Regions from separate parts of the Streptomyces sp. NPDC050528 genome, predicted to be linked through region 3. Evidence: riboswitches for the same ligand, from Rfam matches in the RefSeq annotation. Region 3 holds a riboswitch; each other region holds the start of a gene.

Region 1 (9,794 bases), on a different contig from region 3:
TGACCGGGACGATGTACCGCGCCGCCCTGCGCCGCCCGGCCCGGAGCTCGTCGCGCTCTCCGGTGTCCGTGCTGTCGTCGGTTTCGTACGGTGCCATGTCTGCCTTACCTCCGTCGTCGGCGGCGGCCAACCCGTCCTGTACTCGTCCCACCCTGAGCCGCCATTCTCACCCGATTCGGTGAGGAGTGGTGTTTTCCGTGTTCTCCATCTGACCAAATCGGCGAGAGATAAGCGTCAGACCCGGGAGGCAACTCCACGTACTCCTGCGGTATGACACACGGAGGCGACGCCTCCCCGAAACCCCTAGGGGGAAGACGCCGCCCGCGCAGGGCAGTTGACCGGCACCGGCCAGGACGACCGCATCCTGCGCTCCCCTCCACGTCACACGCATCGCATCGCATCGCATCGAGTAATAAACGGCCCGAATCCGTACTTAAGGGTGGCACCACACCGCATCGACCAAAGGGGTCGCCATGCACGCCACCCATCACCTCACCGGATACGCGGCCACGGGCGCCGCGATCCTGACCCTCACACTCGCCGGCTGCGGGAGCGGCGGCAGTGGAAGCGGCGGCTCCGCCGCCATGCCGGCCGCGGTCACCACGGGGACGACCCTCATGACCGCCAAGGTCGCCAAGGTCGGCACCGTCGTGACCGACAGCAAGGGGTACGTCCTCTACCGCTTCGACGCGGACTCCGCCCACCCGACGAGGATCAGCTGCTACGGCACCTGCGCGGCCGTCTGGCCCGCCGCGACCGCCAAGGGCTCCGTCACCGTCAAGGGCATCGACAAGAGCCTCGTCTCCACGGCGAAGCGCTCCGGCGGAACCTCACAGCTCACGCTCGCCGGCTGGCCCCTCTACCGCTACGCCAAGGACGACAAGCCCAAGGAGGCCTACGGCCAGGGCGTGGACGGCACCTGGTGGGCGGTGACACCCACCGGAGCGAAGGCCATGACCGCCGCCTCCGGCACGAACACGGGAGGCAGCGGCTACTGACGGGCCTCAGCCCGCCCGATGCACCACCGCATCGCACATCTCCAGCAGAGCGACCTTCGCATCGCACTCCGGAAGCGGGGCGAGCGCCGCCCGCGCGTCCTCCACGTACCGCACGGTGTCCCGCCGGGCCTGCTCCAGGGCCGGGTGGACGCGGAGCCGGGAGAGCGCCTCGGCGTGCCGGGCGTCGTCCGTGAGGTCGGAGTCGAGCAATTCGCACAGGGCGATGTCCTCGGCGAGACCCAGGCGCTCCGCCCGCTCCCGGAGCAGCAGCACCGGCAGCGTGGGGATGCCCTCGCGCAGGTCCGTGCCCGGGGTCTTGCCGGACTCCTCCCCGTCGGAGGCGATGTCCAGGACGTCGTCGGCGAGCTGGAAGGCGACGCCGAGCCGCTCGCCGTACTGGGTGAGGACGTCCACGACGGTGTCGTCGCAGCCGGACATCATCGCGCCGAACCGGCACGCGACCGCGACCAGCGAACCGGTCTTGCCGCCGAGCACGTCGAGGTAGTGCTCGACCGGGTCGCGCCCGTCGGAGGGGCCGGCCGTCTCCAGGATCTGGCCGGTGACCAGCCGTTCGAACGCCTCGGCCTGCACCCGCACCGCCTCGGGGCCGAGGTCGGCCAGGGTGTGCGACGCGCGCGCGAACAGGAAGTCGCCGGTGAGGACCGCGACCGAGTTGCCCCAGCGGACGTTGGCGCTCTCCACCCCGCGCCGTACGGTCGCCTCGTCCATGACGTCGTCGTGGTACAGCGTGGCGAGGTGGGTCAGCTCGACGACCACGGCCGAGGGCACGACACCCGGCGCGTACGGGTCGCCGAACTGCGCGGCGAGCATCACGAGGAGCGGCCGGAACCGCTTCCCGCCCGCGCGCACGAGGTGCTGGGCGGCCTCCGTGATGAAGGGGACCTCGCTCTTGGTGGCTTCGAGCAGACCCTCCTCGACTGCCGCCAATCCGGCCTGGACATCGGCTTCCAGAGCCTGGTCCCGCACGCTCAGCCCGAACGGCCCGACGACGGTCACGAGGGGTCTCCTGTCTGCTGGTGTCCCTGGGCGGTCACACGGTTTGTCGATAGGTCGCTGGCATCACTCAAGTCAGCGTATCCGGTCAGCTTTCGATCACCCATGCCGCCCACCCCGTCCAGCGGGGGCGGTATCGGATCACGACCGGTATGTTTTCGATCACCTGATAAGAACGGATATTTATCGACTTACGCGGAAGTAGTGGATGGTGTCCCGAACCGCACTGGAAGCCGAGCCCGACAACGAACCGCCGCCCGAGGACGACCACGCCTTCTTCGGCCAGCCCAAGGGGCTGCTCACGCTCTCCGGGCTCGAAGTCTGGGAGCGCTTCTCGTTCCTCGGCATGCAGGCCATCCTCGTCCTCTACTTCGCGGATACCGTCGCGCACGGCGGCATGGGCATGGCGTCCGGAACGGCCGCATCCGTGTCGGCAGCCTACGGAACGCTGGTCTATCTCGTCTCGGTCGCGGGCGGCTGGCTCGCGGACCGCATCCTCGGCTCGTACCGCGCGGTGCTGTGGGGCGGCATCCTCATCGCCTGCGGGCACTACTCGATGGCGGTGCCGACCGCCACGATGACCTGGGTCGGCCTCGGCCTGATCAGCGCCGGCACCGGCCTCCTCAAGCCCAACGTGGCCACCATGGTCGGCAAGCTCTACCGCACCGACGACGAGCGCCGGGACGCCGGTTTCGCGCTCTACTACATGGCGATCAACATCGGCGCCTTCGCGGGCCCGCTGATCACCGGCTGGCTCGGCGACCACAAGGGCTGGCACTGGGGCTTCTCCGCGGCCGCGGTCGGCATGACCTTCGGCCTGATCCAGTACGTCGCAGGGCGCCGTCACCTGGCCGGCCGCAAGAACACCGCGGAGTTCGCGCTCGCACCGGCCGCGATGCGCCGCGCGGTCCGCCTGATCGTCGTAGGCATCCTGGTCGCCGCCGTACTCGCGACCGGGCTGGCCACCGCCGGCTGGCTGACGATGGGCCGCTTCGTCGACCTGCTCACCGTCATCTCGGTCATCGCGCCCGTCGTGTACTTCGCGGTGATGTTCATGAGCCCCCGGGTGACGGCCGACGAACGCGGCCGGCTGCGCCCGTACATCGTGCTCTTCCTGGCCTCGACGGTCTTCAACTTCATTCTCTTCCAGGCCTATTCGACGATGATGCTGCTGGCCGCGTCGAACGCCGAGACGACCATCCTGGGCTTCGACTTCCCCGCCAGCTGGTACGCAAGCGCGCTCGGCGCCTTCGAGGTGGGGCTCGCGCCCGTGGTCGCCGCGCTCTGGGTCCGCATGGGCCGCAGCCAGCCGCACGCCTCCAACAAGATCGCGATCGGCGTCGTACTCGGCGGCCTGTCGTTCCTGCTGATGGTGCTGCCGACCAGCGGGCACAGCGGCGACGCCTACCGCATGTCGGCCTGGTGGATCGTCGGCTCGTACTTCCTGCTCGGGCTCGGCGACGTCCTCCTGGAGACCTCCGGAATGTCGGCCACCACCAAGCTCGCCCCGGCCGCCTTCTCCAGCCAGACCATGTCCCTCTGGTTCCTGTCCCTCGCCCTCGCGAACGGCATCCAGGCCCAGACGGTGAAGCTCTACGACGACGTCTCCAAGCCGGCGTACTTCGGCGTCAACGGCGCGATCGCGGTGGCCGCGGGCCTCGCGGTGATGGCCGCCGCGCCGTGGCTGCGCCGCACCATGCACCCGGTCCACTGAAGCCAGGGGTCCCCTCATGCGCATCCGAACGTCCTACCCGTACGAGACGGCCCACGAGGACATCCGCATCCCGATGCCCGACGGAACACGCCTCTACGCGCGCGTGTGGCGCCCGCTGACGGACGAACCCGTCCCCGCGCTCCTCGAATACCTCCCGTACCGCCTGACCGACTGGACGGCGCCCCGGGACGCCCAGCGCCACCCCTGGTACGCGGGCCACGGCTACGCCTCCGTCCGCGTCGACGTGCGCGGCCACGGCAACAGCGAGGGTGCCCCCGGCGACGAGTACGACGCGCAGGAACTCGCGGACGGCGTGGAAGTGGTCAACTGGCTTGCCGCGCAACCCTGGTGCACCGGCAAGGTCGGCATGTTCGGCATCTCCTGGGGCGGCTTCAACTCCCTCCAGATCGCGGCCCTCGCCCCGGAACCCCTGAAGGCGATCGTCACGGTCTGCTCGACGGACGACCGCTACGACAACGACGTGCACTACATGGGCGGTTCGGCCCTCGCGGTCGACCTGCACGCCTGGGCGGCCACCATGCTCGCCTTCGTCGCCCGCCCGCCGGACCCCGAGTACGCGGGCCTGATCTGGCGCGACCTGTGGCTCAAGCGCCTGGAGCAGATCGACCCGTTCATCCACACCTGGCTCGCCCACCAACTCCGCGACGACTACTGGAAGCACGGCAGCGTCTGCGAGGACTACGGCGCGATCGACGCGGCCGTCCTCGCGGTCGGCGGCTGGCACGACCCGTACCGCGACACGGTGTTGCGCCTCGTCGAACACCTCCCGCAGGACCGCGTACGCGGCCTGATCGGCCCCTGGTCCCACCAGTACCCGGACCGCGGCCTGCCGCCGGGCCCCGCGATCGGCTTCCTCCAGGAGACCCTCCGCTGGTGGGACCAGCACCTCAAGGGCATCGACACGGGAGTCATGTCGGACCCTCTCCTACGGGCCTACGTCAGCGACTCGCACCCCCCGGCCACGGTCTACGACACCCTCCCGGGCCGTTGGGTCGGCGAACCCGCGTGGCCCTCGCCGCACGTGAAGACGACGACGTACGGCCTCCGGGGTGCGCCCGTGATCGTCCGCTCGCCCATGCACACCGGGGTGGACGCGGGCCGGTTCTTCCCCTTCGGGAACGATGCCGATCTGCCGCCGGACCAGCGGGACGAGGACGCGCGGTCGGCGTGCTTCGAGTTCGAGGTGCCGGCGGAGACGTGGGTGCTGGGGCGGCCGAGGGTACGGCTGCGGCTGACCTGCGAGGTGCCGCGCGGGCAGGTGATCGCCCGGCTGTGCGACGTCGCCCCCGACGGCGCCTCGACCCTCGTCACCCGGGGCGTGCTGAACCTGTCGGCGCGGCACGGGCGGGACCGCGCGGTGCCGTGGACGCCGGGTACGACGGAGGACGTCACCTTCGAGCTGAACGGCATCGGGCACGCGTTCCCGCCCGGGCATCGGATCCGGCTCGCGGTGTCGTCGGCGTACTGGCCGTGGATCTGGCCGCAGCCGGAGTCTTCGGCGGGGTTCACGTTGGACCCGGAGGGGAGTGCGCTCGAACTCCCGGTGCGGGAGCAGGAGTTGACCTCCGGTATCGGTTTCGACGAACCCGAGGAGGCCGAGCCGCTCGGGGTCAACTACCCGGCCACGCTGGACGAACCGCGGCCCGAGCGGCTGGTCGTGCGGGATGTGGCGAAGGGCGAGTGGCGGCTGGAGGTGGACCCCCGGTACGGCGGGACGCGCGTATATCCGGACGGGTTGGAGTTCACCGAGGACGCGTTGGAGACGTACACGATCGACGAGTCGGACCCGTTGTCCGCGCGCACCCTCTCGGAGTGGTCGATCCGGCTGCATCGGCCGGAGCTGGGGTGGGACACGAGCGTGCGTACGCGGTCGGAGATTACTTGCGACGAAACGGACTTTCTTACCTCAAATGAGGTGATCTGCACCGAGGGTGGAGAAGTGATCTTCCACCGCACTTGGGAGAAAAGGATTCCGAGAACTGCCAGTTGAGGGCGAATGCCCGATTTGCCGTTCTTAATCCTCCCGTGAGTTGGGTCACGCGTTTCTGTGCGTGACCTGTGTCCTGGTCTGCCCGCGTTTTCCCTTACGGCATTTGACAGTTGACCCTTGGCTCGCGCAAAGGATCAAGTGCCCCATACGCCTCAGACCAAGGTCAATAGGGGTTAGGTGTGATTCCGCCACTTGTTCCGGACATGTGCTCTCGCATAGTTTCCCGGCCTGTCGAGCGGAACGCCGAATCCTGCCGCCGCCCGGCATCCCAGTCACGAACTTCTCGCACGGCAGGAGCGGGGGAACCAGGTAAGTCGCCGGGCCGGTCATCTCGACCGGAACGGCTTGGGGTTAAGTCACGTCCGCAAGGGCCTGGCCGGGCACCTCCCAGCCCGAACCCGACAGCTCACCTCGCAGGCGACGGAGAGGAACCTCGTCATGCCTGCATCCGCTCAGTCCCGCCGCGCCCGCCTCGTCCGCCGTGTCGTCATCGCCGGTACCGGTGCGGCGATCCTGGCCCTGCCTGTCGTCGGTGCGACCACCGCGTCCGCGGCCACCACGTCGACCACCGCGTCCACCACTCTTGCCGGGTACCCCAACACCCTTGACGGGTGGATTCGGGAGTCGCTCGCGATCATGGCGCAGAAGGGGATTCCGGGTACGTACAACGGGATCTACCGGAACGTGATTCGTGAGTCTTCCGGTAACCCGTACGCGATCAACAACTGGGACTCCAATGCGGCGGCGGGTACGCCGTCGAAGGGGCTTCTCCAGGTCATCGACCCGACGTTCAGCGCGTATCACGTTGCCGGGACCTCGTACGACCCGTATGACCCGGTTGCGAACATCACGGCTGCTTGTAACTACGCGGCGGCGGTGTACGGGTCTATCGACAACGTGTACGGCGCTTACTAGAACCGTTGGATCAGCCACGACTGGTTGTGTTTTGAGTGACACCGCCGTCGTGGCTGGTCGCGCAGTTCCCCGCGCCCCTGAATGCGCCCCTTCGGGGCCATTCAGAATCTCAGCTGAACAATCTCTCAAGTACCAGGGCGATTCCGTCGTCCTCGTTCGACGACGTCACCTCGTCGGCCACCGCCTTGAGTTCGGGGTGGGCGTTGGCCATTGCCACCCCGTGGGCTGCCCAGTCGAACATCGGGATGTCGTTCGGCATGTCGCCGAAAGCGATGGTGTCCGACGGGCGCAGGCCCAGGTGTTGGGCGGCCAGGGCCAGTCCCGTCGCCTTGGTGATGCCGAGTGGCTGGAGTTCGACGGTGCCGGGGCCCGACATGGTGACCGAGGCCAGGGAACCGACCACCGAGCGGGCCGTGGAGGCCAACTCGTCGTCCTCCAGGGCGGGGTGACGGAGCAACACCTTGCTGATGGGTTCGCACCAGAGGTCGTCCCGCTTGCCCACCCGTACCGCCGGCAGCGTGGGGTGCGGCATCAAGTAGCCGGGCTCGATCAGGGTCAGGCCGTCCACGCCGTCCTGGTCGACCGCCGCGTACACCTGGCCCACTTCCGCCTCGATCTTGCCGAGCGCGGTCTCCGCCAACTCCCGGTCCAGGGTGACCGACCAGAGCAGACGGTCCGCGCCGGCGTCGTACAACTGCGCGCCCTGTCCGCACACCGCGAGCCCTCTGGAGCCTAGGTCTTCGAGCAACGGGCGCACCCTCGGGGCCGGCCTGCCGGTGACGACGAGGTGCCGGGCGCCGGCCGCCGTCACCCTCGCGAGTGCGATGCGGGACCGGTCGGAGAGTGTGTCGTCGCCGCGCAGCAGCGTCCCGTCCAGGTCGGTGGCGATCAGTGCATATGCGAGGGGTGCGGCCATGATCAGAGAATACGGATGGAACGCCCCACCGACTCGACACGAACCGGACGGCTGCTGCCTTCACATGCGTTGACCCGTGTTCCGGTTGGTTTGACAATTACGGCCGTTATGCCGACTCCCGTACCACCAGTTCCGTAGGCAGAATCACGCCCGCCGTGTCCTCGCCGGCGATCTGGGCCAGGAGCATGCGGACCATTTCGGCGCTGATGCGGTCGTAGGGCTGGCGCATCGTCGTCAGGGCCGGCGTGATGGACGTGGCCGCCGCCGAGTCGTCGAAGCCTCCGACAGCGATGTCATCCGGGACCGAACGGCCGGATTGCTGAAGGGTGTTGACCACTCCTAGGGCCATCAGGTCGGACGCCACGAACACTGCGTCTATGTCGGGGGCCTGGGCCAGGAGGCGTCGGGCTGCTTCCTCTCCGCCCGTGCGGCGGTAGTCGCCCTCGACCACGAGGGTCGGGTCGTGCGGGAGGCCTGCCTCTGTGAGGACGTCTCTGTAACCCGCCAGGCGGTCCGGGCCGCCCGGTGCGTCGAGTGGGCCCGTGACCATGCCGATGCGGCGGCGGCCGCCGGCGATGAGGTGGCGGACCATCTCCTGGGCGCCGTCGCGGTCGGCGGCGGCCACGTAGCTGTACTTGGAGGCGGAGCCGAGCGGTTTGCCGCAGGCCACCAACGGGATTCCCGCGTCCCGGAGTTCGGCCGCCACCGGGTCTCCGCTGTGGTTGGAGACGAGGAGGACGCCGTCCACGTGGCCCGAGGTGATGTACCGGGTCAGGCGGCGGCGTTCGTCCTTCGACGAGGCCAGCATCAGGAGCAGGGGGATGTCGTGACGGGCCAGGTGTTCGGTGCAACCCCGCAGCAGGACATTGAAGTTGGGGTCCTCGAAGAACTTCTCCTGCGGCTCGGTGAGGAGGAACGCCACCGAGTCCGACCGTCCGGTACTCAGGGAACGGGCATGCCGGTTGACGACGTAGCCCGTCTTCCTGATCGCCGTCTCCACGGCGGTGCGCGCGGCCGGTGAGACGTAGTGACCGCCGTTCAGGAACCGGGAGACGGTTCCCCGGGAGACCCCTGCCTCCCGGGCCACGTCGTGGATGGTGGGCGGTTTGCGGCGTCCGTTCGGACTGGTGGTCATGGTCCTCGTTCTGCCGGTTCAGGTGCGGTGGGGGGAGATACGGCTCAGTACTTGCACCTCACGCCTTGACTGACCCGCTGAGCAGGTCCAGGGACCAGAACCGCTGGATCACCAGGAACAGTGCGATCAGCGGCAGGATCGCGAGGAAGCAGCCCATGATGACCAGGGTGTAGAGCGCGGGTTGGGAGGCGCCCTGGGCGAGCAGGGTGTAAAGGCCCAGCGTGAGCGGGAACTTGGTGTCGTCCGCGAGCATCACGTACGGCAGCAGGAAGTTGTTCCAGATGCCGACGAACTGGAACAGGAACACCGTGATGAGGCCCGGCATCATCATCGGCACCGCGATCCGCGAGAAGATCCGCCACTCGCTCGCGCCGTCCATGCGGGCCGCTTCGAGGAGTTCGGCGGGCACGGACGCGGCCGCGTAGATCCGGACGAGGTAGACGCCGTAGGGGGAGAGGATCGACGGCAGGAGCATCGACCAGTACGAGTCGGCCAGGCCCATCTTGGACAGCAGGAGGTACTGGGGGACGGTCAGCACGATGCTCGGGACGAGGACGCCGGCCAGCATCAGCTTGAAGACGAACTCCCGTCCCCTGAAGGCGAATCGGCCCAGTGCGTAGCCGCCGGCGGCCGAGACCGCGGCGGAGAGCAGCGCGCCGAAGCCCGCGTAGAAGAGGGAGTTGGCCATCCACTGCCAGTAGATGCCGTCGCGGTAGGAGCTGAGCTCCTTGAAGTTGTCGGCGAAGCCGGAGCCGGGGGCGAAGGTGAACGTGGAGAAGAGTTCGCCGCGGCCCTTGCTGGCCGCGATGACCACCCAGACCACGGGGATCAGGCAGTACAGGGAGCCGAGGATCAGGACGAGGGTCGGCACCCACGCCGTGCGCTTCGGCTTGCTCAGGCCCGGGCGGGCGTCGGTGGCGGTGAGGGTGAGGGGGGTCATGCCCGGTCCTCCCGGGTGTAGCGGTCGGAGACGCGCAGCAGCGTGAAGGAGAGCGCGAAGGTCGCCAGGGCCAGCACCACGGCGGTGGCGGAGGCGCCGTAGATGTCCGACCTGAGGAAGGCGGCGTCGTAGATGGCCATCAGCGGACTCC
Region 2 (9,794 bases), on a different contig from region 3:
CGGCCTCCGCCCCCGGCCGCATCGTCCTGCTCACCACCAGCCACCGCGTCGCCCCCGGCCTGCTGTCCTGGCCCGCGTGGCAGGCGCTGCACGACGCCGACCTGGTGTTGTGCGGGGACGGCGCGCATCCGCAGCTGCCGTATCTCCGTGAAGCGGGGATACGGGTGGACGAGGAGTCCCCGACCGCCGAGGAACTGGTCGCGGACTGCGCGGACGGCTCCACGGTGGTGGTCGTGGCCACTGGCGAGGGCGAGCCCACCCTCACCGACGGCCTGGCCCGCCTGGCCGGCTCCGGCCGCGTCCAGATGCCGGACCTGGAACTCCTCCCCGCCTCCTACGACCTCCCGGGCGCCCGCCTCCTCGACCTCGTCCAGGTCATGGACCGCATCCGCGCCGAGTGCCCGTGGTCCTCGCAGCAGACCCACGAAGGCCTGGCGAAGTACGGCATCGAGGAGGCATACGAGCTCGTCGACGCGATCGAGGAGGGCGACCGCGACGAACTCCGCGAGGAACTGGGCGACGTCCTCCTCCAGGTCGTCTTCCACGCCCGCATCGCCGAGGAGGACCCCGACGCCCCCTTCTCCATCGACGACGTGGCCGCCGGCATCATCACCAAGCTGATCCACCGTCACCCCCATGTCTTCGGCGACGAGACTGCTTCAACTCCCGAGGACGTGAAGGCGCATTGGCTCCGCACGAAGGCCGAGGAGAAGCGCCGTACCTCTATTACCGAGGGCATCCCCATCGGCCAGCCCGCCCTGGCCCTCGCCTCGAAGCTGGCATCGCGTGTGCGGACGGCGGGACTTGAGGTGACGTTGCCTACGGGGGACGCCGGCATAGGGATCGGGTACGAGTTGCTGGCGCTGGCTGTGCGGGCTGAGGCGGACGGGGTGGATCCGGAGGCGGCGTTGCGGGCGGCGGGGCGGGCTTATCGGGATGCGATCAGGGAGGTGGAGTCGGGGAGCGGGGCCGGACGGTGAAGGTGAAGTAGGGCGGGTGAGGTCGCTCCGAGGGGCGGATTCGGGGGCGTGGGCTCAGTACCGTGGGGAGTGTTGGGGCAGGGACGGGTTCGGGTGTGGGGGAGTGCGTGGACGACGGGGAGTTGGAGCGGCTGGCTGACGAGGCGGCCGATGTGTTGGCGATGGGATTGGGCTCGCCTGACTGGGCCGCGGTCCAGAGCGAGTTTGTGACCTGGTTCAGACGGCGCGGACTGGACGCGTATGCGGGGGCTATCGGCGCTGTCCAATGGGGGAGGAGACGATCCCCCAGCGAGGAGCGGATGGCACTGTGGCGTCGCCAGCTGCGCGAGGGAATCGGGAGGCCGTCCGACGTCGCGGCGGCCAGCGAACTCCGCTCCCTCACCGATCGGTTGCTCCCGTCCGTGCTGCTGGCGCCCAGCGACGGAGCACTTGTCGACATCGGACGGCCGGCGCCCCTGCCCCTACCCCCCGAGCCCACCGGCGGAGACCTCCTCGACTTCCGCCTCAGCACCTTCAACGGGCAGGTCGTCGGCGTCCAGCACGTGAACAACACGTACGGCGCAGTCCCGCCTTCGGGTGACGCCCAACCAGGCCCGCTCGACTGGCCGTTGGTGAAAGACGTCGAGCCGCGTACACACGGGGTCCGGCCGACCCGCCGGGTGAAGGGGCTGCCCGCGTTGCCGCCGTACGTACGCAGGGACCAGGACGGGATGGTCGACTCGGCTTTGGAGCAGGCGCGTTCGGAGGGCGGATTGGTGGTCGTCCTTGGTCCGGCGTACTCGGGCAAGTCGCGTACCGCCCTGGCTGCGATGGCTCAAGTACTCCCCGAATACCGCGTGTTCGCGCCCGCCCAGCATGAAGACCTACGGAAGCTGCCCGCGCTGCTGCGGGGCCGGGCGGAGCGGTGTGTCGTCTGGCTGGACGACCTCGACGTGCATCTCGGGAACGGTGGTCTGGAGCCGAGACTGCTGGGCCAGTTGACCGGGCTCGAAGCGGTCGTACTGGCGACGATGCGGGAGGAGGCCTACGCCAAGCACGCCCGGAGGACGTCCGCTCAGAGCCGGCTGCTGGGCCTGGCGCAGCTCGTTGAACTTCCTCGCGTCTGGGGGCCCGCCGAACGGAAGCGTGCTGAGGAGATGGGTGATCCCCGGCTCGTCGAGGCTGCCCGCGAGAGCGGCACGGTGGGAGTCGCCACCTACCTCGCCATCGGCCCCCGCCTCTGGAACGACTGGCAACTTGCCCCGAACCGGGAGCGGCACCCTCGCGCCCACGCGCTGGTACGGGCGGCCGTGGATCTGGCCCGGTGCGGGCTGAAGGGGCCTTTGTCGCAGGACCTGTTGGTGATGATGCACGAGAGGTACGACGTCGAGGGGCTGGAGCGGGAGTCTCTGGAAGACGCCTGGGAGTGGGCCGGGCGGAAGCGGTACGGGGTGCTGCGCCTGCTGAGGTGGAGCGAACGGCCGAAGGGATCGTTCGCGGACGTGTTGCCGTATTTCGTGTACACGGCTGACCAGGACGAGACGTTCCCGCCCGTCGCCGACTGGGTGTGGGGGTACGCGCTGGAGGAGGCGCGGGCCAACCCGGCGATGTACGAAGTAGAGAGCGTTGCCGCCAGGGCACGGACGGCATATCTGAGCAAGGCCGAGACGGGGGACGCGTCGGCCATGCACGCCCTCGGCCTGCTCGAAGAGAGCCTTGGGGAGGGGGAGAAGGCCGAGTCGTGGTTCCGACGGGCAGTGGAGGCGGGGTGGGTCGAGTCCGCTGGGTACCTTGGGCGGCTGCTTGTGGAGCGCGGCGAGAGCAGGGAGGCGGAACCCTTCCTGGAGTCGGCCGCCGAAGCCGGGGACGGTGACGCGGCAATGCTGCTCGGAAAGCTCTTGTTGGAGCGAGCCGAAGGGTGGATGTGGGACGGGGCCGAGGCGGGGAACCCGGAGGCCATGCACCGCTTGGGCGATGTGCTGTTCGGAAAGGGGGATGTCGAGGCCGCCGGCGGTCGCTACTTCGAGGCGGCGACCGTGGGATATACCGGGGTCGCCCTGAGCCTGGGTTTGTGGCATCTCCTGCGCAACGAGCGTGACGAAGCCGAGGTGTGGCTGGGTCGCGCGGCGGGAGACGGCAATGAGCGGGCAAGTTACCCGCAAGCACTGTTGAAGCGCGAGCCTGCGGCCCTGGCGGATGTCGCGACCTACTTCAGCGACACCGACGACTGGCCCCTCGATATTGCCCACTACGGCGTCGTACTGGAGAAGCAGGGCGACCTCGACGAAGCCCGTGCCCAATACGAGAAGGCCTACGAGTCCGGCGACTCCTACGGTGCCTACCGACTCGCCACCCTCCTCGAAAAGCAGGGCAACCCCGAAGAAGCCAAGCTCTGGTACCGCAAAGCCGCCGACATGGGACACCCCGCTGCCCTGAATGCCCTCGCCGAGCGCACCCCCACCCCGGATACCGTCAAGGAGTGACAGACCAGCCCAGCCACCCCACCCCGCCGGATCCCGGGACCCCCGCCCCCGAACTCTTCACCTGGGAATTCGCCACCAACCCCTACCCCGCCTACGCCTGGCTCCGCGAACACGCCCCCGTGCACAAGACCCGCCTGCCCAGCGGGGTCGAGGCCTGGTTGGTCACGCGTTACGGCGATGCCAAGCAGGCGCTCGCCGACCCGCGCCTCTCCAAGAACCCCGCTCACCACGACGAACCGGCGCACGCCAAGGGCAAGACCGGGATTCCGGGTGAGCGCAAGGCCGAGTTGATGACGCATCTGCTGAACATCGACCCGCCGGACCACACGCGCCTCCGACGACTGGTCAGCAAGGCGTTCACACCCCGGCGGGTGGCCGAATTTGCGCCCCGGGTGCAGGAGTTGACGAACGATCTGATCGACCGGTTCGCAGCGGAGGGCTCCGCCGACCTCATCCACGACTTCGCCTTCCCGCTCCCCATCTACGCCATCTGCGACCTCCTCGGCGTCCCCCGCGAGGACCAGGACGACTTCCGGGACTGGGCGGGCATGATGATCCGTCACGGGGGCGGGCCGCGAGGCGGAGTCGCGCGGTCCGTCAAGAAGATGCGGAGCTATCTCGCCGAACTCATCCACCGCAAGCGCGAGGCTCTGACCGACGCCCCCACCCCGCACCTTGACGCGAACCTCTCCGGCGCCCCCGCTCAGCAACCCGGCAGGAACCCCTCCGACACCCCCGCCTCCGCCCCCGCCCCCGGCGAAGACCTCCTCTCCGGCCTCATCCGCGCCTCCGACCACGGCGAGCACCTCACCGAGAACGAGGCCGCGGCGATGGCCTTCATCCTCCTCTTCGCCGGGTTCGAGACGACCGTCAATCTGATCGGCAACGGCACGTACGCCCTCCTCACCCACCCCGACCAGCGCACCCGCCTGGAGAAGTCCCTGGCCGCGGGGGAGCACGACCTCCTCGAAACCGGCGTAGAGGAACTCCTGCGCTACGACGGCCCGGTGGAGCTCGCCACCTGGCGGTTCGCCACCCGGCCGCTCACGCTCGGCGGGGAGGACATCGCGGCCGGCGACCCCGTGCTCGTCGTACTCGCCGCCGCGGACCGTGATCCGGAACGGTTCGCCGATCCCGACGTGCTCGATCTCGGGCGGCGTGACAATCAACACCTCGGTTACGGCCACGGGATCCACTACTGCCTCGGCGCCCCGCTCGCCCGCCTGGAGGGCCAGACCGCGCTGGCCACCCTCCTCACCCGCCTCCCCGACCTGCAACTCGCCGTGGATCCGGCCGACTTGCGCTGGCGCGGCGGCCTCATCATGCGCGGACTCCGCACCCTCCCCGTGGAGTTCACCCCAGAGCGCCCCTGAACGGGGTGGTCAGAGCCCGCGAACCCCAAGCCCGAACAGGTCATCCAGCGCCCTAAACCCGAAAGTGACAGTTCTTCAACTCTGTGATCTTCACGTGATCTCCGTGGCATTAACTTGTGACAAGTGATCGACTGTGGATACGTTCACCTACCAGCGCGGCGCCCCGCACCACCCCTCGCACCACCCCGCACGCCCCCCGCCGCGCGGTCCCCCCGCTGTCACGCGAAAGGCCTCCGCATGCTCTCCGGGAACGGTCGTCACCGTCGCCCCCGTCAGGCTCCGGCACTCCTCGTCGCGGCCGGCGTCACCGGCTCCGCCATCGCCATCCCGCTCCTCGGCGCCGCCGCGGCGAACGCCGCCGACGGCACGACCTGGGACAAGGTGGCCAACTGCGAGAGCGGCGGCTCCTGGAGCGAGAACGACGGCAACGGCTACTACGGCGGCCTCCAGGTGACGCAGGACGAATGGGACAAGTACGGCGGCCTCGACTACGCGCCCAGCGCCGACCTGGCCAGCCGCTCCCAGCAGATAGCCGTCGCCGAGAAGATCCTCGCCGACAAGGGCACCTCCGCCTGGACGACCTGCGCGCTGCTCTCCGGCCTCACCACCACCTCGGGTTCGACGAACGTCGACACCGGCCTCGCGAGCGACTCCCCGTCGGGCACCCCGACCGGTTCGTCCGACTCCGACGCGGACTCCGGTTCGTCCGACCCGTCCACTTCCTCCGGGTTGTCCGACTCCGGCGTCACGGACTCGACTTCGTCCGGCACGTCTGGCACCTCCGACGCGTCCGGCGACTCGTCGAGCGACAGCCCCTCGCCCACCGCGACGGACAACTCCGCCAAGTCCGACAAGTCCGCCACTCCTTCGGCCGGTGACGACTCGGTCGCCGCTTCCCCGAAGCTCGACGAATCGGACAACTCGGCCCAGGCGGCGGGCAAGTCGAGCCTCGTCGACACCGGCGCGCTCGGTGATTCCGGCGAGCAGGGGAGCAGTCAGCAGAGTGCCGGGAAGCACCGCGGGGCGAGTGCCGAGGAAAGTGTGACGCCGCAGACGTACACCGTCCGCGCCGGCGACTCCCTCGCGTCCATCGCCGACTCCCTTGGCTTCGACGGCGGATGGCGTGCACTCTACGCCGAGAACAAAAAGGTGATAGGCGCCGATCCGACCCAGATCGCCGCCGGTCAGACCTTGGATGTCGGCACGGAAGCGGACGAAAACTAGCAAGAGGGCGGCGGGAGTTCGCGTCATGCTTCGCTCGGGAATGTCCGGTTTGATCAAAGTGTGGGATGAGTCTCAGAAGGCCTGATCGTCTTTGAAATCCCGTGGATTCTCTGTCTACGGTCAAGGCCGCTCGTCACCACGAGCGTCCGGTTGCCGCAACGCCGAGTCCTGCCAGCGGCCTCCGGGAACAGTCGTCGCGTCAAGCGCCGTAGGCAGGAGCGGGGGACCCAAGGTAAGCGCCGGGCCCGGCAGTTGATGCCGGGTGCGGCTTGGGGTGAAGTCGTGCGCCGAGAGGTGCGCGGCCGGGCAACTCACACGGCCCGAACCCGACAGCTCACCTCGCAGGCGTCGGTGAGGGGATTGGGATTTTCCATGCTGTTTTCCAGCAAGGGCAAGCACCGCCGTCCGTCCAAGGCCACCCGCGTCGCCACGCTCGCCGGCGTCACCGGTGTCGCGATAGCCGCCCCGCTCATGGCGACCGGCAGCGCCTCCGCCGCCACCGCGTCCGAGTGGGACACGGTCGCCAGCTGCGAGTCCGGCGGCAACTGGTCCATCAACACCGGTAACGGCTACTACGGCGGCCTGCAGTTCTCCGCCTCGACGTGGGCCGCGTACGGCGGCACCGCCTACGCCGCGACCGCGAACCAGGCCTCCAAGTCCCAGCAGATCGCCGTGGCCGAGAAGGTTCTCGCCGCCCAGGGCAAGGGCGCCTGGCCCACCTGCGGCACCGGCCTGTCGAGCGCCTCCTACTCCGGCGGCAGCTCCAGCTCCTCCTCGAACAGCTCGTCCGGCACCAGCTCCTCGAAGAGCACCACCGAGCGTTCCACGAGCGACACCACCGCCTCCCGCTCCGCCGAGCGCCCGGCGGCCAAGAAGACCGTCACCACCCCGACCGGCAAGAAGGTCAAGAAGGGTGACGGCGAGTACAAGGTCGTCAAGGGCGACACCCTCAGCTCCATCGCCGAGAAGCACAAGGTGAAGGGCGGCTGGCAGCAGCTGTTCAAGCTGAACAAGGACATCATCGACGACGCCGACTTCATCTTCCCGGGTCAGCAGCTCCACCTTAAGTAGTACTCAGCTGAACCACAGCGCCCTCACATCCGTGGGCTCCATCATGGAGACCTCGTGAGGGTCACCCCCGTCCCCCACGGGCTCCCCGCTCCGGTGCGTGTTCCCCCGTACGCACCGGGGCGGGGCTTTTTGTGCCCGGCTTCTGCAAGCCGCGCGCATTTTTACCGGACTCTTTGTTCCGTTCGGAAACAATTTACTCTCGGTTCTGTCCATCAGGCGGCCGACCGGATGGCCAATCGCCCCGAGCCGGTTAGGCTCGTCTCGCAGAGCCGCTGCGGTGTTGCCGTAGCCGCGTCAGAACCCAAGAAGGAGATGCTCGTGCCGTCCATCGACGTCGTCGTAGCCCGGGAAATCCTGGACTCCCGAGGCAACCCCACGGTCGAGGTCGAGGTCGGCCTCGACGACGGCAGCACGGGTCGTGCCGCCGTTCCGTCCGGCGCCTCCACGGGTGCCTTCGAAGCCATCGAGCTGCGTGACGGCGACCCCAACCGCTACGGCGGCAAGGGTGTCGAGAAGGCCGTCCTCGCCGTCATCGAGCAGATCGGCCCGGAGCTCGTCGGCTACGACGCCACCGAGCAGCGCCTGATCGACCAGGCGATGTTCGACCTGGACGCCACCGACAACAAGGGCTCGCTCGGCGCCAACGCCATCCTCGGCGTCTCCCTCGCCGTCGCGCACGCCGCGTCCGAGGCCAGCGACCTCCCCCTCTTCCGCTACCTCGGCGGCCCGAACGCGCACCTGCTGCCCGTTCCGATGATGAACATCCTGAACGGCGGCTCGCACGCCGACTCGAACGTGGACATCCAGGAGTTCATGATCGCCCCGATCGGCGCGGAGTCCTTCTCCGAGGCGCTGCGCTGGGGCGCCGAGGTCTACCACACCCTCAAGAAGGTGCTGAAGACCAAGGGCCTGTCCACCGGCCTCGGCGACGAGGGCGGCTTCGCCCCGAACCTGGAGTCCAACCGCGCCGCCCTCGACCTCATCATCGAGGCCATCAAGCAGGCCGGTTACATCCCCGGCGAGCAGATCGCGCTCGCGCTCGACGTCGCCGCGTCCGAGTTCTACAAGGACGGCAAGTACGAGTTCGAGGGCAAGTCCCGCTCGGCCGCCGAGATGACCGAGTACTACGAGGAGCTCGTCTCCGCGTACCCGCTCGTCTCCATCGAGGACCCGCTGTACGAGGACGACTGGGCCGGCTGGAAGGTCATCACCGACAAGATCGGCGAGAAGGTCCAGATCGTCGGCGACGACCTCTTCGTCACCAACCCCGAGCGCCTCGCCCGCGGCATCGAGGAGGGCACCGCCAACGCCCTGCTCGTCAAGGTGAACCAGATCGGCTCGCTGACCGAGACCCTGGACGCCGTCGAGATGGCCCAGCGCAACGGCTTCAAGTGCATGATGTCCCACCGCTCCGGCGAGACCGAGGACGTCACCATCGCCGACCTCGCCGTCGCGGTGAACTGCGGCCAGATCAAGACCGGCGCCCCGGCCCGCTCGGACCGCGTCGCCAAGTACAACCAGCTGCTGCGCATCGAGGAGATCCTCGACGACGCGGCCGAGTACGCGGGCCGCAGCGCGTTCCCCCGCTTCAAGGGCTGAGCGGTATCGGGCTGACCCCGGGGATCCACCGGGTCAATCCTTAGCCAGTCGTACGTACGTCCCCGCACCCGGTCCCGTACCGTGTGCGGGGACGTACGCACGTGTGAAGGGGAGGCGGGACATGGCCGTGAAGGACCGGGACCGGTTCTCCACCGCGACCAGGCTCAAGCTGCTCGGCGAGCAGACGGCGGCCCGTGTCTACCGCTCCCAGACCAAACGGCAGGCCCGCCGCTCCCGGCTCACCGGCCGGGCGGCCCTCCTCGCCCTGGTGCTGTGCTCGCTGATCGTGGCGCTGGCGTACCCGATAAGGCAGTACGTCTCCCAGCGCGCCGAGATCTCCGATCTCCAGCGGCAGCAGGACCAGGCACGCCAGCGCGTCGAGCAGCTCCGCGACCTCAAGGCACGCTGGCAGGACGACTCGTACGCGGAGCAGCAGATCCGGCAGCGGCTGCACTATGTGATGCCGGGGGAGACCGGTTACATCGTGATCGACCCGGACGCGGCGAAGCAGTCGCGCGCGGAACTGGGCGCGGCCGACCGTCCCTGGTACGCGAACGTGTGGGACGGCGTCGACAAGTCCGACGCGTCCGACCAGTGAGCACCAGCAGCCAGAACCACCAGCGAGAACTGACCCATAGAAAGACGTCCTGAAGACAGTCATGGAAAAGCCCCCGCCGTCCACTCCGCGCACCGAGCCCACCGACGCCGACGTCGAGGCCTTCAAGCAGCAGCTCGGGCGTCCGCCGCGCGGGCTGCGCGCGATCGCGCACCGTTGCCCGTGCGGACAGCCGGACGTGGTGGAGACGGCCCCCCGCCTCCCCGACGGCACCCCCTTCCCGACGACGTACTACCTCACGTGCCCGCGCGCCGCCTCGGCGATCGGCACGTTGGAGGCGAACGGCGTGATGAAGGAGATGACGGCGAGGCTGGAGACAGACCCCGAACTGGCCGCCGCGTACCGCGCCGCGCACGAGGACTACATCGCGCGCCGTGACGCCATCGAGGTCCTGGAGGGCTTCCCGAGCGCCGGCGGCATGCCGGACCGCGTGAAGTGCCTGCACGTCCTGGTGGGCCACTCCCTGGCC
Region 3 (9,794 bases):
CGTGGTCCTCTCCGAGGACCACCTGACCCCGGTCGCGGCGGTGTGCCTCTGGTACGACGTCGGTTCCCGCCACGAGGTCAAGGGGCGTACCGGCCTGGCTCACCTCTTCGAGCACCTGATGTTCCAGGGCTCCGGACAGGTGAAGGGCAACGGCCACTTCGAACTGGTGCAGGGCGCGGGCGGTTCGCTCAACGGCACCACCAGCTTCGAGCGCACGAACTACTTCGAGACCATGCCCACCCACCAGTTGGAGCTCGCGCTCTGGCTGGAGGCAGACCGCATGGGCTCCCTGCTGGCCGCCCTGGACGAGGAGTCCATGGAGAACCAGCGGGACGTCGTCAAGAACGAGCGCCGCCAGCGCTACGACAACGTGCCCTACGGGACGGCGTTCGAGAAGCTGACCGCCCTCGCCTACCCGGAGGGCCACCCGTACCACCACACGCCCATCGGCTCGATGGCGGACCTGGACGCGGCCACCCTGGAGGACGCGCGCGCGTTCTTCCGCACCTACTACGCGCCCAACAACGCCGTCCTGTCCGTGGTCGGCGACATCGACCCCGAGCAGACGCTCGCGTGGATCGAGAAGTACTTCGGGTCCATCGCCTCGCACGACGGCAAGCCGACGCCTCGTGACGGCGCGCTGCCCGACTCGATGGGCGGGGAACTGCGCGAGGTCATCGAGGAGGAGGTCCCGGCCCGCGCCCTGATGTGTGCCTACCGGCTTCCGGAGGACGGCACGCGCGCGTCCGACGCGGCCGACCTCGCCCTCACCATCCTCGGCGGCGGCGAGTCCTCGCTCCTCTACAACCGCCTTGTACGGCGCGACCGTACGGCTGTGGCGGCCGGCTTCGGCCTGCTGCGGCTCGCCGGAGCGCCCTCCCTGGGGTGGCTGGACGTCAAGACGTCCGGTGACGTCGAGGTGCCCGTCATCGAGGCCGCCATCGACGAGGAGCTCGCCCGGTTCGCCGAGGAGGGCCCCACGGCCGAGGAAATGGAGCGCGCCCAGGCCCAGTTGGAGCGCGAGTGGCTCGACCGTCTCGGCACGGTCGCGGGCCGCGCGGACGAACTGTGCCGGTACGCCGTCCTGTTCGGCGACCCGCAGCTCGCCCTGACCGCCGTACAGCGCGTCCTGGACGTGACGGCAAAGGAGGTGCAGGAGGTCGCCAAGGCCCGCCTGCGCCCCGACAACCGCGCGGTGCTCGTCTACGAGCCCATCGCGGACGAGGATGACGCAGCAGAGGCCGGCGACGAGAACGAGGAGGCGGCCAAGTGACCGAGCTCGCCACGATGGAATTCCACCCGCAGCCCCAGGCCGGCGAGGCCAGGCCGTGGGCCTTCCCGGCCCCGGAGCGCGGGACACTCGGCAACGGCCTGACCGTGCTGCGCTGCCACCGCCCCGGCCAGCAGGTCGTCGCCGTGGAAGTGCTCCTGGACGCGCCCCTGGACGCCGAACCGGCGGGCCTGGACGGTGTCGCCACGATCACCGCGCGGGCCTTCTCCGAGGGCACCGACAAGCACTCCGCCGAGGAGTTCGCCGCCGAGCTGGAGCGCTCCGGCGCCACGCTTGACGCACACGCCGACCACCCCGGGCTGCGCCTGAGCCTTGAGGTCCCGGCCTCGCGCCTGGCCAAGGGCCTCGGCCTGCTCTCCGACGCGCTGCGGGCGCCCGCCTTCGCCGACAGCGAGATCGAGCGGCTGGTCCGCAACCGCCTCGACGAGATCCCGCACGAGACGGCCAACCCGTCCCGCCGTGCCGCCAAGGAGCTCTCCAAGGAGCTCTTCCCGGCGACCTCGCGCATGTCGCGCCCGCGCCAGGGCACCGAGGAGACCGTCCAGAAGATCGACTCCGGGGCCGTACGCGCCTTCTACGAGCGGCACGTTCGCCCCTCGACGGCCACCGTCGTGGTCGTCGGCGACCTCACCGGCATCGACCTGGACGTGCTCCTGGCCGACACCCTGGGTTCGTGGACGGGGTCCACCGCGCAGCCGCGTCCCGTGCCGCCGGTGACCGCCGACGACACCGGGCGCGTCGTGATCGTGCACCGTCCCGGCGCCGTCCAGACGCAGCTGCTCATCGGCCGCGTCGGCGCCGACCGGCACGACCGTGTGTGGCCCGCCCAGGTGCTCGGCACGTACTGCCTCGGTGGCACCCTCACCTCCCGCCTGGACCGTGTCCTGCGCGAGGAGAAGGGCTACACCTACGGTGTGCGGGCGTTCGGCCAGGTGCTGCGTTCGGCACCCGACGGCACGGGCGCCTCGATGCTCGCCATCAGCGGCTCCGTGGACACCCCGAACACCGGTCCCGCGCTGGACGACCTGTGGACGGTGCTCCGCAAGCTCGCCGAGGGCGGACTCACCGACGCCGAGCGGGACATCGCCGTACAGAACCTCGTCGGGGTGGCGCCGCTCAAGTACGAGACCGCGGCGGCCGTCGCGAGCACGCTGGCCGACCAGGTCGAGCAGTACCTGCCCGACGACTACCAGGCGACGCTGTACCAGCAGCTCGCCGCGACCGGCACCGTGGAGGCCACCGCGGCGGTCGTGAACGCCTTCCCGGTGGACCGTCTCGTGACGATCCTGGTCGGCGACGCGGAGCAGATCAAGGAGCCCGTGGAGGCGCTCGGCATCGGCGAAGTGACCGTCGTCGCGGCCGAGTAGACGACCCGTAGCGAGCCGACGAGCGGCACGCGCGCGTGGGGGCCCTGGTGACGGAAGCGTCACCAGGGCCCCCTATTGTCCGAATTGGGGGAGAGGTTGCCTGTCTGCCCTGTGGCATGTGCAACAAAAACCGTGATCCGTTTGGGGATTGAAAGTTGTCCCCCTTAGCGTCGGTCCGGCTGTCCGTCAGGCACCGCGCCGCACTCGCGGCACCGGACAGTCATCGCCGAGTCCCCGTACGGCGCGAGCCAGGGGAGCCGGGGACCCATGTCCCTGGGGTGAATCGGACCCCCGTAGAGGGAGTCCGTAGGAGACCTTCCTGCTCCGAACCCGTCAGCTAACCCGGTAGGCGAGAAGGAAGGAAAGGACCAGCCACTCCATGGCGTTCACCCGCGCCACCGGGAAGCACCGTCGCCCGAGCCGGACCCACCGCACCACCGTTCGTGTCGCGAGTGTCGCGGCCCTCACTACCACCGGCGTCGTGGGCACCCTGGCCGCCGCCCCGGCGTTCGCCGCGGAGCCCGCCCCCGAACAGACCGGCCTCACCCCCGTCATCGCCATGGGCGACGCGGTCGCCGAGAAGATCGACGCCCAGGCCGTCGCCCAGCAGCAGGCCGCGGACGAAACGCTGGCCAAGGAGGTCGCCCGCGCCAAGGCCGCCGCACTGGCCAAGGCGGAGCGCGAGGCCGAGGTACGCGCCGCCCGCGCCGCCGAGCGCAAGAGGCTCAACACCTTCGTCGCACCGGTCTCCGACTCGTACGTCTCCACCGGCTACAAGACCGGCGGCTCCCTGTGGTCCTCCGGCGCCCACACCGGCATCGACTTCCATGCCTCGACCGGCACCTCCGTGCACGCGGTCGGCTCCGGCACCGTCGTGGACGCCGGCTGGGGAGGCTCGTACGGCAATCAAGTAGTGATCAAGATGGCCGACGGCATGTACACCATGTACGGGCACCTGTCGTCCATCGGTGTCTCCGTCGGGCAGAGCGTCACCCCGGGGCAGCAGATCGGCCTCTCCGGAGCGACCGGCAACGTCACCGGACCGCACCTCCACTTCGAGGCCCGCACGACCGCCGAGTACGGCTCCGACGTCGACCCCGTCGCCTACCTCCGTAAGCACGGCGTGAACGTCTGACGACCCACTGCCGCACTTCCCGAAGCCCTGGCCCCCGGCCGGGGCTTTCGGCGTTTCCGGAGGCCTCCTGTCCAAAAAATATCCATGGATTCCGGCCCGCCATCGGAAATTCCCGCTCATTGCAATAGAGTCACGGAACACACGTCAATCGTCGACGTTTCACGGGGATTAAGGCGGAGGTCGGACATGCGTATTCCGGCGCACTCGGTATGCACGGCGATCCGGGACGACATCGTCGCCGGTGTCTACGAGCGCGGCAGCCGGCTCACGGAGGAACTCCTCGCGCGCCGGTACGGCGTTTCGCGCGTGCCCGTCCGGGAGGCCCTGCGCACGCTGGAGGCCGAGGGGTTCGTGGTGACCCGGCGGCACGCGGGCGCGTGCGTCGCGGAACCGACCGAGCAGGAGGCCGCCGACCTGCTGGAGATGCGGATGCTGCTGGAGCCGCTCGGCGCCTCACGGGCCGCCCAGCGGCGCACCGAGGCCCACCTCAAGGTGCTGCGCGGCCTCGTCAGGCTGGGCCAGGAGCGCGCCAGGCGGGGCAACAGCGAGGATCTGCGCTCCCTGGGCAGCTGGTTCCACGAGACGTTGTCCCAGGCCTCCGGGAGCCCCGCGCTGACCTCGATGCTGACCCAGCTGCGGCACAAGATCGCCTGGATGTACGCGGTGGACGCCCCGGCCAACCCCGTGGAGTCCTGGGCCGAGCACGGTGCCATCGTGGACGCCGTGGCCCGCGGCGACGGCGAGCGCGCCCGGGCGATCACCGCTCTGCACACCGAGCGCGCGGGCACCGCACACCGGCTGCGCTTTCCCGGCGGGGCGAACGGCGCGAACGGCGCGGACCGTGTGAGGACTTCGCAACCTCCCGTAAACATGTCGGGTCTGCGGCATTAACACGGGCACCGTATACAAAGAGAAGTAATTCGCGGGGGATTATTTATGCTGCCCGCAAGTGGAATTGCGAAGGGCTCGCCCGGTAATTCGGACGAGCCCTTCAGGTTGTGGTACATCGGTTTTGCGACGAAAGGCACCGCAACCATCAATTGAGGAACCCCTACGGCGCGCAACCGCCTCCGCGAGAGCGGCGCCGGTTCAGGCGCAAGGGGGCGGCTCAGACGGTCTCGGGGAGTTCCTCAAGACCCTCCGCGACCAGCTTCGCCAGCCGGTCGAGGGCCGCGTCCGCGCCCTCGGCGTCCGACGCGAGGACGATCTCCTCGCCGCCCTGGGCGCCCAGGCCCAGAACCGCGAGCATGGAGGCCGCGTTGACGGGGTTGCCGTCGGCCTTGGCGATCGTCACGGGGATACCCGAGGCCGTGGTGGCCCGGACGAAGATGGAGGCGGGGCGGGCGTGAAGGCCCTCCGCCCAGCCGACGTTGACGCGGCGCTCAGCCATGTGATGCTGCCCTTCAGAGTCTCAGGGTTGTCTAGACCAGTTTCCCACACGTGAAGCGAGCCCGGACCGGCCTTGCGAACCGTCCGGAACGAGTGGTCGGACCGCGGCCTCGGCCCGACTCCTCGCGCTCAGTTGTTCCCCACAGACTGCCTCGCGCCGTTGTCGGACGCGAGCCGTACGCTGGGCCCCATGCAGCAGACCTCGTCGGACCGGCACGAGTACCCCGCCCACTGGGAAGCCGACGTGGTGCTGCGCGACGGGGGTACCGCGCGCATCAGGCCCATCACCGTCGACGACGCCGATCGCCTGGTCAGCTTCTACGAGCAGGTCTCCGACGAGTCGAAGTACTACCGCTTCTTCGCGCCGTATCCGCGCCTGTCCGCCAAGGATGTCCACCGCTTCACGCACCACGACTTTGTGGACCGGGTGGGACTCGCGGCCACCGTAGGCGGCGAGTTCATCGCCACCGTACGCTATGACCGCATTAGTGCCGACGGGCGAGCCGCCTCCGCGCCGGCCGACGAGGCCGAGGTCGCCTTCCTGGTGCAGGACGCGCACCAGGGGAGGGGCGTCGCCTCCGCCCTCCTGGAGCACATCGCCGCCGTCGCCCGCGAGCGCGGCATCCGCCGCTTCGCCGCCGAGGTGCTGCCCGCCAACAACAAGATGATCAAGGTGTTCACGGACGCCGGCTACACCCAGAAGCGCAGCTTCGAGGACGGCGTCGTCCGTCTGGAGTTCGATCTCGAACCCACTGATCGGTCCCTCGCCGTGCAGCGCGCGCGGGAGCAGCGGGCCGAAGCGCGGTCCGTACGGCGGCTGTTGGGGCCCGGCTCGGTCGCCGTCGTCGGTGTCGGCCGTTCCCCCGGAGGGGTGGGCCGCAGCGTTCTCGACAACATCAGGGACGCCGGTTTCACCGGCGGCCTGTACGCCGTGAACAAGGCCTTCCCCGAGGAGCAGAAGGACCTCGACGGGGTGCCCGCGTACCGCTCGGTGCGCGACATCGAAGGCCCCGTGGACCTCGTGGTCGTCGCCGTACCGGTCGAGCACGTCCCCGAAGTCGTCACCGAGTGCGGCGAACACGGGGTGCAGGGGCTCGTCGTGGTCACCGCCGGGTACGCCGAGAGCGGCCCCGAGGGACGCGAGCGCCAGCGCGAACTCGTGCGCCACGCGCGCACGTACGGGATGCGCATCATCGGGCCGAACGCCTTCGGGGTCATCAACACCGCGGCCGACGTACGCCTGAACGCCTCCCTCGCCCCCGAGATGCCCCGCCCCGGACGCATCGGCCTGTTCGCCCAGTCCGGCGCCATCGGCATCGCCCTGCTGTCCCGCCTGCACCGGCGCGGCGGCGGGGTCACCGGAGTCACCGGCGTCTCCACCTTCGTGTCGTCCGGCAACCGCGCGGACGTCTCCGGCAACGACGTCCTTCAGTACTGGTACGACGACCCCGACACCGACGTCGCCCTCATGTACCTGGAGTCCATCGGCAACCCCCGCAAGTTCACCCGCCTCGCCCGGCGCACCGCGGCCGCGAAACCGCTGGTCGTCGTCCAGGGCGCCGGATCCGCCCCCCAGGGACACGCCGTACGCGCGACCCGCCTGCCGCACGCGACCGTGTCCGCGCTGCTCCGGCAGGCCGGGGTGATCCGTGTCGAGACGATCACCGAACTGGTCGACACCGGGCTGCTGCTCGCGCGCCAGCCGCTGCCCGGCGGGGCACGCGTGGCGATCGTAGGGAACTCCGAATCCCTCGGGCTGCTGACCTACGACGCGTGCCTCTCCGAGGGGTTGCGGCCGCTCGCTCCGCTGGATCTGACCACGGCGGCGACGGCGGCGGACTTCCATCGGGCGCTGTCGGAGGCGTTGGCGGACGAGGCGTGCGACGCGGTGGTCGTGACGGCGATACCTGCCGTGGGGGAGGGGCCGGCGGAGGACGCGGCGTTGGCGGAGGCGTTGCGCTCCGCTGCGGCGGCGGTTCCCGGGAAGCCGGTGCTGGTGGTGCATGTGGAACTCGGGGGACTGGCGGAAGCGCTGTCGGCCGCCATGAGCACGGCACCCCAGGCCGTCTCGAAGCGGGAGGACCCCGATCTCCCCGCGGACCGACCGGCCACCGCGGAACCCGAACAAGCAGTCACCGAGACGCCGGCCTCCGAAGGCGGCGGTCTCATCCCCGCCTACCCCGCCGCCGAGCGTGCCGTCCGCGCCCTCGCCGAAGCCGTGAAGTACGCCCAATGGCGACGCGAGGCCGTCGACCCCGGCCGGGTCCCCGAGTTCGAGGACATCGACGAGAAGGGCGCGGCCCAGCTGATCGGCGGCCTCCTCGCGCGCGGGCAGGGCCTCACCCTCGGCGTCGACGACACGTGCGACCTGCTCGGCAAGTACGGCGTCGACGTCCACCGCGCGCTCCCCGCACCCACCCCCGACGCCGCCGCCGAAGCCGCCCGCACCCTCGGCTACCCGGTCGCCCTCAAGGCCACCGCCCCGCACCTGCGCCACCGCGCGGACCTCGGCGGCGTACGGCTGGATCTCGCGGACGAGGACCAACTGCGGCGGGCGTACGTCGAGTTGGGCGAGCTGTTCGGGACGCCGGAGGAACTGCGGCCGGTCGTGCAGCGGATGGCGCCGCGCGGGGTCGACACCGTCGTACGGGCCGTCATCGACCCGGCGGCGGGGGCCGTGCTGTCGTTCGGGCTCGCCGGAGCCGCCTCGCAGTTGCTCGGGGACACCGCGCACCGGCTGATTCCGGTCACGGACCGGGAGGCCGCCTCACTGGTCAGGTCGATCCGGACGGCGCCGCTCCTGTTCGGCTGGCGCGGCTCCACGCCCGTCGACACGCCTGCCCTGGAGGAGCTGATGCTCCGGGTGTCGCGGCTGGTCGACGACCACCCCGAGGTCGTCGCCGTGACCCTGGAGCCGGTCGTCGTCGCCGCGCACGGCCTGAGCGTGCTCGGCGCCTCCGTCCGCCTCGCCCCGCCGCCCGCCCGCGACGACCTCGGCCCGCGCACGCTTCCCGTGTACTGAGACGCGGGACTGAGACGTAGGAGAGACCCGAGGACGCCTTCCGCGTACTGAGACAGGAGAGATGAGACCGCCCTGACCGGTGCCTCGCAGTCAGTGCGCCACCGTAGGATGGACGTCATGGCCAAGACCAGTACGACGACCCAGGGGCTGCGTGCGGCGATCGAGCGCAGCGGCTACTACCCGGCCCTCGTGGCCGAGGCGGTGGAGGCCGCCGTCGGCGGCGAGCCGATCCGGTCGTTCCTGGTCCACCAGGAGACCACGTTCGACCAGAACGAGGTGCGCCGGCATGTGACGGTGCTCGTCCTCACCGGCAACCGTTTCATCGTCAGCCACACCGACGAGCAGGCCGCCGACAGCACCTCCCCGACGCCGTACGCCACGACGTCCACGGAGTCCGTGAAGCTCGGCCGGATCTCGTCCGTGGTGCTCAGCCGCGTGGTCGCCAACCCGGAGTCGTACACACCGGGCACGCTGCCGCGCGAGGTCGTGCTGACCATCGGCTGGGGCGCCGTAGCCCGGATCGACCTGGAGCCGGCCGCCTGCGGAGACCCCAACTGCGAGGCGGACCACGGCTACACGGGCAATTCGACGGCGGACGACCTGAGCCTGCGCGTCAGCGAGGCCGGCGACGGCCCCGAGACGGTCCAGCAGACCCTCGCCTTCGCACAGGCCCTCTCCGAGGCGACCGCGGACGTTCCCCGCTGATGTCCCACCCGTCTCCCCCCGCCGCCCATGATCGAGGGCGCTCCGCGCCCACCCCTCCTGATTCCGCGACCTGGGACCACCCCGAGCCCCTAGCCGTCGAGTCCGCGCCCGTCCCCGAGTACGGCTCCGGCTCCCTCGCCGACCTGCTGCCCACCCTGGCCGCGGGCATGGGCGTACCCGGTACGACCGCGGCGATCCCGGAGCTGACCCCGGCCGACCGGAACTGCGTCTTCCTGATCGACGGCCTCGGCTGGGAGCAGATCAAGGACCACGCCGACGAGGCGCCGTACCTGCACGCGCTCCTCGGCAGCTCGCGCGGCGGCACCGGACGTCCGCTCACCGCCGGCTACCCAGCGACCACCGCGACCTCCCTCGCCTCCGTCGGCACCGGCCTGCCGCCCGGCGCCCACGGTCTGCCCGGCTACACCGTGCGCAACCCGGCCACCGGCGAGCTGATGAACCAGCTCCGCTGGCAGCCGTGGACCAAGCCGGGGGCCTGGCAGCCGTACCCCACGATCTTCCAACTGGCCCACGACGCGGGCGTGCACGCGGCTCAGGTGTCGTCCCCCACCTTCCAGAACACCCCGCTGACGAAGGTCGCGCTCAGCGGCGGAACGTTCCACGGGCGACTGACCGGCGAGGAGCGCATGGACCTCGCGGCCGAGCAACTGGCCGCCGGGGACCGCTCCTTGGTGTACACGTACTACGCCGAACTCGACGGCGCCGGCCACCGCTACGGCATCGCCTCCGACACCTGGCGCGGTCAACTCATGTACGTCGACCGGCTCGTCCAGCGCCTCGCCGAGCAACTGCCGCCGCGCAGCGCCCTGTACGTCACCGCCGATCACGGCATGATCGACGTGCCCTTCGACGAGGAGCACCGCA

What was found. Region 3 has a riboswitch for cyclic di-AMP ahead of ACIBK4_RS23480 (M23 family metallopeptidase). Riboswitches for the same ligand answer to the same signal wherever they lie in the genome.
Region 1: another riboswitch for cyclic di-AMP. It lies ahead of ACIBK4_RS00855 (transglycosylase SLT domain-containing protein); the one in region 3 lies ahead of ACIBK4_RS23480 (M23 family metallopeptidase).
Region 2: another riboswitch for cyclic di-AMP. It lies ahead of ACIBK4_RS18810 (transglycosylase family protein); the one in region 3 lies ahead of ACIBK4_RS23480 (M23 family metallopeptidase).

What each region holds. Positions count from the first base shown of each region.
Region 1 covers NZ_JBITHH010000001.1:168,956-178,749, reverse strand. Annotated here, with positions in the region: gene ACIBK4_RS00880 (outer membrane lipoprotein carrier protein LolA) at 1-97, opposite strand, end outside; gene ACIBK4_RS00875 (hypothetical protein) at 474-998, shown strand; gene ACIBK4_RS00870 (polyprenyl synthetase family protein) at 1,005-2,015, opposite strand; gene ACIBK4_RS00865 (peptide MFS transporter) at 2,221-3,726, shown strand; gene ACIBK4_RS00860 (CocE/NonD family hydrolase) at 3,743-5,737, shown strand; cyclic di-AMP (ydaO/yuaA leader) riboswitch at 5,969-6,170, shown strand; gene ACIBK4_RS00855 (transglycosylase SLT domain-containing protein) at 6,176-6,652, shown strand; gene ACIBK4_RS00850 (HAD family hydrolase) at 6,762-7,568, opposite strand; gene ACIBK4_RS00845 (LacI family DNA-binding transcriptional regulator) at 7,675-8,703, opposite strand; gene ACIBK4_RS00840 (carbohydrate ABC transporter permease) at 8,762-9,643, opposite strand; gene ACIBK4_RS00835 (carbohydrate ABC transporter permease) at 9,640-9,794, opposite strand, start outside.
Region 2 covers NZ_JBITHH010000005.1:114,203-123,996, reverse strand. Annotated here, with positions in the region: gene ACIBK4_RS18830 (nucleoside triphosphate pyrophosphohydrolase) at 1-980, shown strand, start outside; gene ACIBK4_RS18825 (tetratricopeptide repeat protein) at 1,280-3,442, shown strand; gene ACIBK4_RS18820 (cytochrome P450) at 3,439-4,815, shown strand; gene ACIBK4_RS18815 (transglycosylase family protein) at 5,053-6,039, shown strand; cyclic di-AMP (ydaO/yuaA leader) riboswitch at 6,234-6,402, shown strand; gene ACIBK4_RS18810 (transglycosylase family protein) at 6,412-7,110, shown strand; gene eno (phosphopyruvate hydratase) at 7,423-8,709, shown strand; gene ACIBK4_RS18800 (septum formation initiator family protein) at 8,831-9,307, shown strand; gene ACIBK4_RS18795 (DUF501 domain-containing protein) at 9,369-9,794, shown strand, end outside.
Region 3 covers NZ_JBITHH010000006.1:498,387-508,180, reverse strand. Annotated here, with positions in the region: gene ACIBK4_RS23490 (M16 family metallopeptidase) at 1-1,273, shown strand, start outside; gene ACIBK4_RS23485 (M16 family metallopeptidase) at 1,270-2,658, shown strand; cyclic di-AMP (ydaO/yuaA leader) riboswitch at 2,873-3,025, shown strand; gene ACIBK4_RS23480 (M23 family metallopeptidase) at 3,038-3,793, shown strand; gene ACIBK4_RS23475 (GntR family transcriptional regulator) at 3,980-4,684, shown strand; gene ACIBK4_RS23470 (HPr family phosphocarrier protein) at 4,902-5,183, opposite strand; gene ACIBK4_RS23465 (GNAT family N-acetyltransferase) at 5,373-8,204, shown strand; gene ACIBK4_RS23460 (DUF5998 family protein) at 8,313-8,909, shown strand; gene ACIBK4_RS23455 (alkaline phosphatase family protein) at 8,909-9,794, shown strand, end outside.